Regions from separate parts of the Exiguobacterium sp. SH1S1 genome, predicted to be linked through region 2. Evidence: riboswitches for the same ligand, from Rfam matches in the RefSeq annotation. Region 2 holds a riboswitch; the other holds the start of a gene.
The links. A riboswitch is a leader RNA that binds a small molecule or an ion and turns the genes downstream of it on or off. The one in region 2 is predicted to bind FMN.

Region 1: linked by a shared signal. The riboswitch ahead of ribD (bifunctional diaminohydroxyphosphoribosylaminopyrimidine deaminase/5-amino-6-(5-phosphoribosylamino)uracil reductase RibD) and the one ahead of EVJ23_RS02365 (ECF transporter S component) in region 2 are both predicted to bind FMN.

What each region holds. Positions count from the first base shown of each region.
Region 1 covers NZ_SJUZ01000001.1:674,077-679,711, forward strand. Annotated here, with positions in the region: gene EVJ23_RS03480 (bifunctional 3,4-dihydroxy-2-butanone-4-phosphate synthase/GTP cyclohydrolase II) at 1-588, opposite strand, end outside; gene ribE (riboflavin synthase) at 588-1,229, opposite strand; gene ribD (bifunctional diaminohydroxyphosphoribosylaminopyrimidine deaminase/5-amino-6-(5-phosphoribosylamino)uracil reductase RibD) at 1,210-2,292, opposite strand; FMN riboswitch at 2,443-2,585, opposite strand; gene EVJ23_RS03495 (undecaprenyl-diphosphate phosphatase) at 2,677-3,489, opposite strand; gene EVJ23_RS03500 (homing endonuclease associated repeat-containing protein) at 3,941-4,582, shown strand; gene EVJ23_RS03505 (GGDEF domain-containing protein) at 4,627-5,635, opposite strand, start outside.
Region 2 covers NZ_SJUZ01000001.1:457,731-463,365, reverse strand. Annotated here, with positions in the region: gene EVJ23_RS02370 (NupC/NupG family nucleoside CNT transporter) at 193-1,404, shown strand; gene EVJ23_RS02365 (ECF transporter S component) at 1,516-2,103, opposite strand; FMN riboswitch at 2,262-2,403, opposite strand; gene EVJ23_RS02360 (HesB/IscA family protein) at 2,501-2,857, shown strand; gene EVJ23_RS02355 (Rossmann-fold NAD(P)-binding domain-containing protein) at 2,967-3,821, shown strand; gene EVJ23_RS02350 (NAD(P)/FAD-dependent oxidoreductase) at 3,862-4,839, opposite strand; gene EVJ23_RS02345 (NAD(P)/FAD-dependent oxidoreductase) at 5,108-5,635, shown strand, end outside.

The sequences.
Region 1 (5,635 bases), 220 kb from region 2:
ATAGCGGACGAGCTCCTCGATCGTGATAAATTTCAAATCGTGCCGTTCCGCGACGTGGACCAGGTCCGGTACTCGAGCCATCTCGCCGTCTTCACGGATGATTTCGCAAATGACGGCGACCGGCTCACTCCCTGACAGTCGGGCCAAATCGACCGACGCTTCGGTGTGGCCGCGCCGCACCGAGACGCCACCTTTTTTCGCGATGAGCGGGAAGATGTGTCCCGGCCGTTGAAAATCGGCCGGACGCGCGTTTGCATTGGCCAGCTCGCGGACCGTGTGGGCCCGTTCGCTCGCCGAGATGCCCGTCGTCGAGTCGACATGATCGACACTGACGGTGAACGCCGTCCCGTGCGGATCGGTGCTGTTGTCGACCATCGGCGACAAGTCGAGCCGGACGGCGACTTCTTCCGCCAGGGCGGCACAGACGAGCCCTTTCCCTTCCGTGATGAGGAAGTTCATCGTCTCGGCCGTCATCTTATCGGCGAGGACGACGAAATCACCTTCGTTCTCCCGGTCCTCGTCATCGACGACGATGATCGGACGCCCCATCTTCAAATCTTCGATTGCTTGTTCGATTGTGTGAAACATCACCATCCCGCCTTTCCGTATCCCATCGACGCAAGTGATTCGAGCGTCATGTCCTTTTGATTCACTAGCTTTTCCATATATTTAGCCAACATATCGCATTCCAAATTGACCTTATCCCCTGCCTGCTTCATCCCGAGCACCGTCTCACTGTACGTGTGCGGGATGAGCGACAGCGTGAAGCCGCGTTCAGTGACCTCATACACCGTCAAGCTCGTCCCGTCGACCGAGATCGAACCTTTAGGGACGATGAAACGGAGTAGCGACGGCTCGCAACTAATATCGATGTAGACCGCGTTCGCGAGCGGACGCTTCTTGACGATGCGACCGACCCCGTCGACGTGTCCCGAGACGAAGTGACCGCCGAAGCGACCGTTCGCCGGCATCGCCCGCTCGAGGTTGACGTCCGTTCCAGGGCGGACCCCATCTAGACTTGATGCTTTGAGCGTCTCCGGCATGACGTCGACGGCAAAACTCGTTTGATCAAACGCCGTCACGGTCAGGCAAATCCCGTTCACCGAGATGCTGTCGCCGAGCTTCACGTCTTCTAACACGATCTTGCCCGCGAGCGTGAGCCGTAGCGACGGCCCGTTCCGCTTCACTGCTTTCACACTGCCGATTTCTTCAACGATTCCCGTGAACATCGGACTCCCCCTTTCTCATGACGAGCTTGATATCGGTACCGACAGTTTCGACCGAGCCGATCGCGAAGCGCTCGATCGCATCTAACGGCCCGGCTTGGCTCGAGCGATAGACGCCTCGGTTCCCACCGAACACGCGCGGTGACTGATACATGACCCATTCGTCGACGTATCGTCCGTCAAAGAGTGACGTCACGAGCGTCGGTCCCGCCTCGATGAGCAAACGGCCGACGCCGCGACTATGCAAGTCACGAAGGACGTTGTCGAGTGTCGAATAGTCGGCAAGCTCGACACCGTTTCGCGCGAGCTCGGTCCGTTTCACTTCATCATCGGACAGCGTATAGACGAGCACCGGCACATCTTTCGCGCTCCGGACGAGCTGACTCGAGAGCGGTAAGCGGAGCTCGCGGTCGAGGATGACCCGAAGCGGCTGACGTGTCGGCGTGTCGAGCCGGACGGTCAAGGCAGGGTCGTCGGCGAGCACGGTCCCGATTCCAGTCAAGACGGCATCGACCGTCGCCCGTAGTTCGTGGACGTCACGTCTCGCTTCAGTCCCGGTCACCCACTGGCTCTCACCCGTGTCGAGCGCGACTTTCCCGTCTAGGCTCGTCGCCGTCTTCAATACGACGTACGGCCGTTTCGTCTCAAGCGAACGTAGGAACGCCGGATTGAGCGCACGGGCCTCGTCTTCGAGCAGACCGACTTCGACGTCGATCCCCGCCGCCTTCAAACGGGCGACACCTTTCCCTGCGACGAGCGGGTTCGGATCTTTCATCGCGATGACGGCGCACTTGATGCCCGACTCGACGATCAAGTCGGCACATGGCGGCGTTTTCCCGTAGTGCGAGCACGGCTCGAGCGTGACGTAAATCGTCGCACCGTATGCGGACGCACCGGCCATGCGAATGGCGTGTACTTCGGCGTGCGGTTCACCGGCCTTCAAATGGGCACCGAATCCGACGACGCGACCGTCTTTGACGACGACGGCCCCGACGAGCGGATTCACACCGGTCTGTCCGGCAGCGGACTTGGCCAATTGGATTGCTTGTTGCATGTACTGTTGCATCGTTCTCCCTCCTTGTTTCGTACAAACAAAAAGACCCTAAGGATGTCCTTAGGGTCTCGGCGGGAGGTCTCAGTCGTCATTTGGCAGGCCAAATAAGCGTTTTCTTTACAGAAAAACGTACGACGAAGCACAGGTCACGAGGACCTGTCTTTTTTCCTTCTCCCATCCAGACTATACTGTCGGCTCTAGAGTCACACTAGATCCACCGTTCGCACACGTGCGCCCGGGTCACGGACTTAGGGCTCGCGCCCATCACCGCCGGTTGGGAATTGCACCCGACCCCGAAGGAATATTTGTTTGTACGCATTTACTTTATCGCAAAAAAGAATCGAAGGCAAAAATAAAAGTGCAAAAAAGCGCCACTCCGATGAGCAGCGCTTCCAATCAAGCCAAGAACAAGACGACGAGCAAACCGACGATCCAGCAATAGAACGAGAAGTACTTGAGCTCACCCTTCGCCATGATGTGCTGGAACCATTTGAGCGAGATGGCCGTCAGCGCGTACGAGGCGATGAACGCCAAGACGAGCGGACCGAACAGATCACGCGTCGCTGGGTCGGTGAAGAGTGCCGGGCCGTCCAAAATCATCGTCCCGAGACTGACCGGGATGAACAAGAAGAACGAGAACCGGAGCGCCGACTCTTGTTTAATGCCGAGCAACATCGCCATGACGATCGTGGCACCCGAGCGGCTGATCCCGGGGATAAGCGCGACCGCTTGGGCGAGACCGATCAAGATGGCGTCACGTAACGTGATACCGCCGTCACCTTTATTCCCGCGCATGTTGCGGATGAACCAAAGTGCGACCCCGGTCAAAATCAATGTGTAGCCGACCGTCGCGACGCCGCTGAGCGTCTCACCGATCCAATCTCCGAATAACACGCCGAGCACGCCGGCCGGTACGGTCGCGACGAGCAAGAGACCGATGAACTTGACGTCGATCATCGTATCCTCGCTGCGGTCTTTCTTAAATAAGAACGTCCACAGACTGACGACGAGGCGGACGACATCTTGGCGATAAATCGTCAAGACGGCGAGGAGCGACGCAAAGTTGACGAAAATCTCGAACGACAGCCCAGGTAATTCGATATTGAATAGCTCTTGGAAGATGACCAAATGACCGCTCGACGAAATCGGGATCGGCTCCGTGAACCCTTGGACGAGACCAAGCAGCAAGTAAAATAACCATATTGTCATATCATAATATCCTCTTTTCTCAAATTCGCTCAATGCGGCTATTTTAGCAGAATCACAGTTTCATTGACCACCCTTAAAAAAAAATTCGTATATTTTGAAAACTTTTATTGATTAGTCTGAAAATTAAATTTATTATAGAGGTGTACTCAACTGGACAACGGTGATGACCCCATTGTCCAGCTGGGTACATTTTTGTATGGAATTCATATAAATTACCAAAAATAAAACTTTTTGTTTACAAATGAACCCATATAATATTAAATTTGTAATATACCTGTTACCTTTTTTTTCAATCTTTCATCCGACTTTAGACCTATCACGTCCCATTTTTAACATAAAAAACTTACAAAAGCGCTTATAAATCGTAAAAACTATCCGATAGTATGATTGTAGAAGCACTTTCGTCATCATTGTCGGTTCAGATATGAGTCCATGGAAGGAGGAACCATCATTGAGTCAAACGCTATCCACTAATACTCATCACTTATCAACCGAACAGCAACGCATGATTCACTGTATTCGTTTGCTCGGGGATTTATTAAAGGAACGTCCTCGTCGCTCTGTCTATCGTCGTTTCGCGATGGAGCAAAACTGGCCGTCTCCCGAATCGATCATTCGACAGTTCGGATCATGGGCCGAGGCACTCGCCATCGCCGGCTATGAATGGCATGGGGAAATCGCCGTTGATTTACCCGATAAAATGCCAAAATATACACGCGATGATATCGTCGAGACGCTTGCCCTCTATTCACGGGACATGGGTTCGATCATCACGCTGAAGAAATATCAAGAATGGCGGAAACTACATCCGAAAGCACCGAGCCATTACCACATCGTCAAGACGTTCGGTTCGTGGCATGACGCCTGCGCCGAAGCCGGGCTTGAGGCGAGCGTGACTTACTCGAAGTCAGAGTTGTCGAACGCTCTTCGAGAAGCGATTCATGAGATGGGCTTCTCTCTTTCATTCGAGGCGTACCGAGAATGGGCGAAACGCAACAACAAGCCATCTACGAAAGCGATCTTGCATCGTTACGGGTCTTGGTCCGCTGCCATCCATGCGGTCGAGTCCGACATGTTCAGCCAGAAATCATAATCATTCATTCAAAAAGGAGAACCGTTTAACGGTCCTCCTTTTTTTCATTGAATTCGTTCGGTCGACGTGTCCCGGTAATGGGCGACACGGTCGCGACCGTTAAACTTCGCCCCGACGTACATCGCCCGGTCGGCATGTCGCAACACCGTATCGAGCTCTTCGTACTCATGAATCGTCTCGATGCCGATGCTCGCCGTCACTTGGACCCGGATCCCTTCTGTCCCGAACGGGTGTGACCGGAGCGCTTGCCGAATCTTCTCACCGGTCACAATCCCCGCCGCCTCGTTCGTCCTCGGGAACACGAAGACGAACTCTTCGCCGCCGTAACGCGTGACGAGGTCACTGCTCCGGACGAGCCGGTTGAACAGGACCCCCGCTTCAATCAACACTTCGTCACCGAACGCATGGCCGTACGTATCGTTAATCGATTTAAAATGGTCGAGGTCGATCAAAAAGACCGACAACGGATACGACGCGACGTCGTTCAATCGCTCTTTCGTCCAACGTTTCAACGCCCGTTGGTTCGGCAACCCGGTCAACGGATCGGTCAGACTCTCGTGCTGGAGCCGATCCCGTTCATCGATCCGCTCGAGTGACCACGACAGGGTCTTGAGCAAGCGGTGAATCTCGACCGCGAGCGCCTCATCATAGGCACCGTTCGCCGTCGTCGAGATCATACAGCTGACCGCGTTCGTCGTGCTCGTCACCGGTTGAATGACGAGCGCGGAATGATGCAGTTCGCTTTGGTTCAGCTGAAGCTCTGGGTGCCACTCGTGGAGCGAATCGTACAGAAAGTATGGCTCACTCGCGTCACGGTGCCGTTCGAGCGTATACGCATCAGTGACCGCTTCCGCTTTCCGCCCCCGGACATCATAAAACGTCTGGTCCCCGTCTCGATTGATTTGAAGCCAGCCGCGCTCGACCTCGACGACTTCCCGTAAGCCGTTCCAAAATTTTTCAATTAACAGCGCTTCGCTGTCGACGCGATAGAGCTGTTCTTTCAACCGCTCGACTTGGTCGATCTTCGATTGCGTCTCTTCTGTCTGTGTCGCT
Region 2 (5,635 bases):
TGAGATTTCTCAAACTTTTTTCTTTTTGACCCGTTGCTTTTTTTAAAACGGTTTGGTATATTCTAAGAGGTTCGAATGTAGGTTGTCTGACGTTTAACAACATAAAAAGAAAGCGTTTCAAACGGTAGGGCACATCTTGATTCGGGTATAACACAATCATCGGGTTTTCAATATGAAAGGAGCACAACACCAATGAACATCATGAGCGTGGTTGGTATTTTGGCACTAATTGGAATCGCTTACATCTTCTCGACCAACCGTAAAGCCATCAAATGGCGTACAGTTCTTGCCGCCTTCGCGATCCAGTTTACGTTCGCATTCCTCGTCCTCTTCACATCGGTAGGGCGTTCGGCGTTAGAATTTATCTCAGGAGGCGTCCAAAACGTCTTGAACACGGCGAACGCCGGAATCGGCTTCGTCTTCGGTACGGCAGTCGGGGGAGACAACTTCGTCTTCGCGTTCCAAGTATTACCGATCATCATCTTTATGTCTTCGTTAATTGCATTTCTTTACTACATCGGCGTCATGCAATGGGTCATCCGTATCCTCGGTACGGCACTTGCAAAAGCACTCGGTACGTCACGTAAAGAATCGCTCTCAGCGACGGCGAACATCTTCGTCGGTCAGACGGAAGCACCGCTCGTCATCAAGCCTTACCTCCCATCAATGACACAATCTGAATTGTTTGCCGTCATGGTCGGTGGTCTTGCGTCGGTTGCCGGTTCGGTACTTGCTGGATACGCCGCGCTCGGTGTTCCGCTCGAGTACTTGCTCGCCGCGAGCTTCATGGCCGCGCCTGCTGGTTTGATGTTTGCGAAAATCATCGTCCCGGAAACAGAAACTCCGGATGATGATATCGAGATTGCAGAAGATGAAGAGAACAAAGCAGCAAACTTCGTCGATGCGGCCGCTCGCGGTGCGTCAGACGGGTTGTTCCTCGCGTTGAACGTCGGTGCGATGCTTCTTGCCTTCGTTTCATTGATCGCACTCGTCAACTTGCTTCTCGGTGGAATCGGTGGCTGGTTCGGTCTAGAAGGTCTCTCACTTCAGTTGATCCTTGGTTACGTGTTTGCACCGCTCGCGTTCGTCATCGGTGTACCATGGGCAGATGCCGTACAATTCGGTAGCTTCCTTGGACAAAAACTCGTCTTGAACGAATTCGTTGCCTTCTCTGAGTTCGCACCGATCATCGGTTCAGGTGATTTGTCAGCTCGTACAGAAGCGATGATCGCGTTCGCACTCTGTGGATTCGCCAACATCTCATCACTCGCCATCCTTCTCGGTGGTCTTGGTGGTATGGCTCCGAACCGTCGTAACGACATCGCACGTATGGGTGTCCTCGCGATTCTCGCAGGTACGCTTGCGAACTTGATGTCAGCGACTCTCGCTGGTCTTCTTCTCTAATCGTTATTCACGAACAAGAGCGCTCACTCCGGTGGGCGCTCTTGTTCGTTCATGTAACTATCCGCATCGAAAAAAGCACCCAAGGGAGAAGTTCCTTTGGGTGCTTGTGTATTAAGCTTGCAGTTGCATTTGTTGACGTTCGATCCACGGCTTCAACTTCAGGAAGAGCGGGACGAACAAGGCGGTGATCAATAATGCCTTAATCAAGTTGAACGGTAAGATACCGTACAGGACGAGGTTCGTCTTGACTGCTGGATCGGCCATCTCGGCCATTCCGAAGAAGAACGCGTAAGCTGGTAAGATGAGTAGGTAGTTCAAAATCGCCAAGCTGATCGCCATCGTGATCGTACCTGCCACGAGGCCTGAAGCGAGCGCTTTATTCGTTTTACGTTTATGGTAGAACCAAGCGACCGGATACATGAATGCGACACCTGCAAAGAAGTTCGCGACTTCACCGACCGGGACGCCGCCACCGTTAAAGACATAGTAGAGGACGTTTTTTAGAGCGACGACCACGACACCTGCGAGTGGTGAGAAGACGATACCGGCGACGAGCGCTGGGATGTCACTGAAGTCCACTTTCAGGAAGGGTGGCAGGAAGGGCAGCGGGAAGTTAAAGAGCATGAGGACGAATGAAATCGCCCCGAGCATCGATAGCGTCACCAGTGTTGTCAATCGTTTGTTGCGCGTTGTTTTCATCAAAATCTCTCCTTTTGTCGCTCCTTGATGAATGGCACCCGTCGCATAGAAAAACCCGATTGTGTGAACAATCGGGAGAGTTTACGCGCATACGAAATAGATGTTCTCATCAACGTTTAAACCACGCCAAAGAAAACATCCGGATATCGGTCGGATGCCGCCATCTTCTCCCATCCAGACTTTACTGTCGGCTTTCGAATCTCACGAAATCAGCAAGCAACGCCTTGCTCGCTCACGGGCTGAGAAGAACTTGTCTTCAATACCGCCGGTCGGGAATTTCACCCTGCCCCGAAGATGGAACGATTTAATTTTTTTTGTTACAGTTTAGTTATACAAGATATTTCACAAAATCACAAGTCAGTTGACTTGAAGTGAAGATAAATGAGGAGGAGTTCAGATGATTCATTTAACAGAGCCAGCCGCACTACAAGTCATCGATATGATGAAACAGACCGAACGCCCTGAAGCCCAATTCTTACGCATTAAAGTCCAAGGCGGTGGGTGTACCGGCTTATCCTACGGGATGGGGTTCGATGAAGACAAGACGGACAAGGATGTCCAGTTCGACCATCATGGCGTCCGCGTCATCGTCGCCGAAGCTGACCACGGTGTCGTCGACGGGCTCGAAATCGACTATAAGCAGTCGATGCTCGGCGGTGGCTTCACGATCAAAAATCCGAACGCGATCGCGACGTGCGGTTGCGGCTCGAGTTTCCGGACGGCGGCGAACGCCGGCACGCCCGGGGATTGCTAAACGATAGACGGGTTGCCGACATGTTCGGCAACCTTTTTTGGTGAGTATGTTAATGAGAGGAAATGAACGGGAATATTGGTGGAAGAAGGATGAGAAGGGGGTAGGAGTGATGAGAAAAGTGTTGATTTTTGGTGGCTCACGTTACTTTGGGAAACGGCTCGCACTGCGGCTCGCTGAAGCCGGGGACGACGTGACGATTGTCACGCGCGGACAGCTGCAAGTGCCGGAAGCGGAAGGGATCCGCTCCATTAAAGGCGACCGTCAGTCGGTCGCGACGATGAAAGACCTCGCACGTAACGAGTATGACCTCGTCTACGACAATATTTGTTTCAATCCGTATCAGGCGAAGATTGCGACAGACGCCTTCATGGACCGGGTCGGGAAATATGTGCTCACGTCTACGATGTCCGTCTATGCGCCAGAGGCAGCTTTAAAAGAGAGCGACTTCAATCCGCTCCATCATGAATATCACCTTGACGCGGAACACGATTACGGACAAGGGAAACGAGAGGCCGAATCGTACTTCTTCCATCGGGCCTCATTCCCGGTCACGACGGTGCGGTTGCCGATCGTCCTAGGGCCGGATGATTACACCGACCGGTTAAAATTTTATGTCGACGCGGTTCGGAACGAAGAACCGATCGTATTACATCATCCGGAGGCGTTGATGGGATTCATCTCGAGTTTCGAGGCGGCGGCTTTCTTGGAATGGGTCGGCCGTGCCGACGTGAGGGGGCCGTTCAACGCCGCGAGCGACGGCCTCATCTCGCTAGGTGCGCTCATGGAACGAATTGGACAGCATATCGGTAAACCGGTCCAAATCATTAAGGATGGGGAGTCGTCCCCGTACGATACGGACGTCGACTACTACATGTCGAACGCCGAGGCGAAAAAAGCTGGCTTCGTGTTCACGCAACTCGATGATTGGATTGACCGTGTCATCATTCAAACGATCCGCAAATGAAAAAATGGCCTCTCATCGTTCGCAGATGAGAGGCCAGTCTTTATTTCCCGGCAAATACCGAGGTTGAATGTTGTGGGTGACGCGCTGTCGGGTCGACGAGCTGTTTCACTTGGTTGACGGCGATCGGTGCTTCACCGAAGCCGGTCGCGATCAATTTCACTTTGCCTTCGTACGTGGCGATGTCACCGCAAGCGAAGATGCCTGCGACTGTTGTCTCCATTCGTGAGTCGACACGGATCGTGTTTTTCTCAAACTCCATGCCCCAGTTTTTGATCGGGCCGAGCGATGAGACGAACCCATAGTTACAAATCAAGTCGTCGATGTCGACGAACTTCGATTCGCCATCTTTGTCCGTCAGTTCGACCGACTCGATATGCGTCGCGCCTGAGAGCGATTCGATATTATAAGGCGTCCAGACGTTGATCGTCGAGGCCTTCATTTGTTCGACCGTGTGCTCGTGAGCCCGGAAGCGGTCACGACGGTGGACGATATGGACTTCTTTGGCGATGCCTTCGAGCATGAGTGCCCAGTCAACGGCCGAGTCGCCGCCGCCGGCAATCATGACGCGACGGTCGCGGAATTTCTCCATGCTGTCGACGAAATAATGAAGGTTCGCATAATCTTCACAACCGTCCAGTCCGAGCGGACGTGCGGCGAACGCGCCGTTGCCGGCTGTGATGATGATCGCTTTCGTATGGTACTCGTCCTTGTTCGTCGAGATGTGGAACGTACCGTCTTCGAGTCGCTCGACCGTTTCGACCGTCTCGCCAAGGCGATAATCTTGTTCGAACTGATCGGCTTGCGCTTTCAGTTGGTCGACTAGATCTTGGGCCTTCACTTTCGGGAAGCCGGCGATGTCATAAATATATTTCTCTGGATAGAGCGTCGATAATTGCCCGCCTAGTTGCGGCAAGCTTTCGATCAACGTCGCATCGAGTTGGCGCATACCTGCATAAAATGCGGTGAACAGTCCGATTGGACCACCACCGATAATGACTACATCTTTCGTCGATTTCATCGAATTCCTCCTCATGAAGCGTGTACTTCTATTATATGGTCTAACGTGAACTAAATCCATTCAGTACAAAGATGCAATACTTTCGAAAAAAATTCAAGAAGATAAGCTTTTTCATTGAGAAAACGGATTAAACGTCGTACAATGAACGGGAAGCAATTGTGAACATTGGTTGAACAAGAATTAGGCTTTATTGTGAACGTCTATGTGAAAAAACACACAACATAGTTGTTCAGGAAAACAAAACTTTTAAAATAAGGTGGAAATGAACATGAAACGACCTAACATTGTTATCCTCGGCGCAGGTTTCGGTGGACTCATCACGGCAGTAAACCTTCAGAAGACGCTTGCAGCTGGAGATGCAAACATCACGTTGATCAACAAACACGATTACCATTACCAAACGACTTGGCTTCATGAGCCGGCGGCCGGAACGATGAAGCCTGAGCAGGCTCGTGTCTACATTAACGACGTCGTCAATGCGTCACGCGTTAAATTTGTCAAAGGGATCGTCGATCGCGTCGATACTACAGCTAAACAAGTGATGCTCGAAGACGGATCGACTGTCGAGTACGATTACGTCGTCTTCGCCCTCGGTGGCGTACCGGAAACATTCGGTATCCCGGGCCTTAAAGAGAACGCGATGACGATCAACTCGCTCAACAGCGTTCGTAAAATTAAAGAACATATCGAGTACTCGTTCGCACAATACAAGACGAACGGATCATCTGACCGTTCATTCGTCACGATCGTCGTCGGTGGTGCCGGATTCACAGGTATCGAGTTCCTCGGTGAGCTT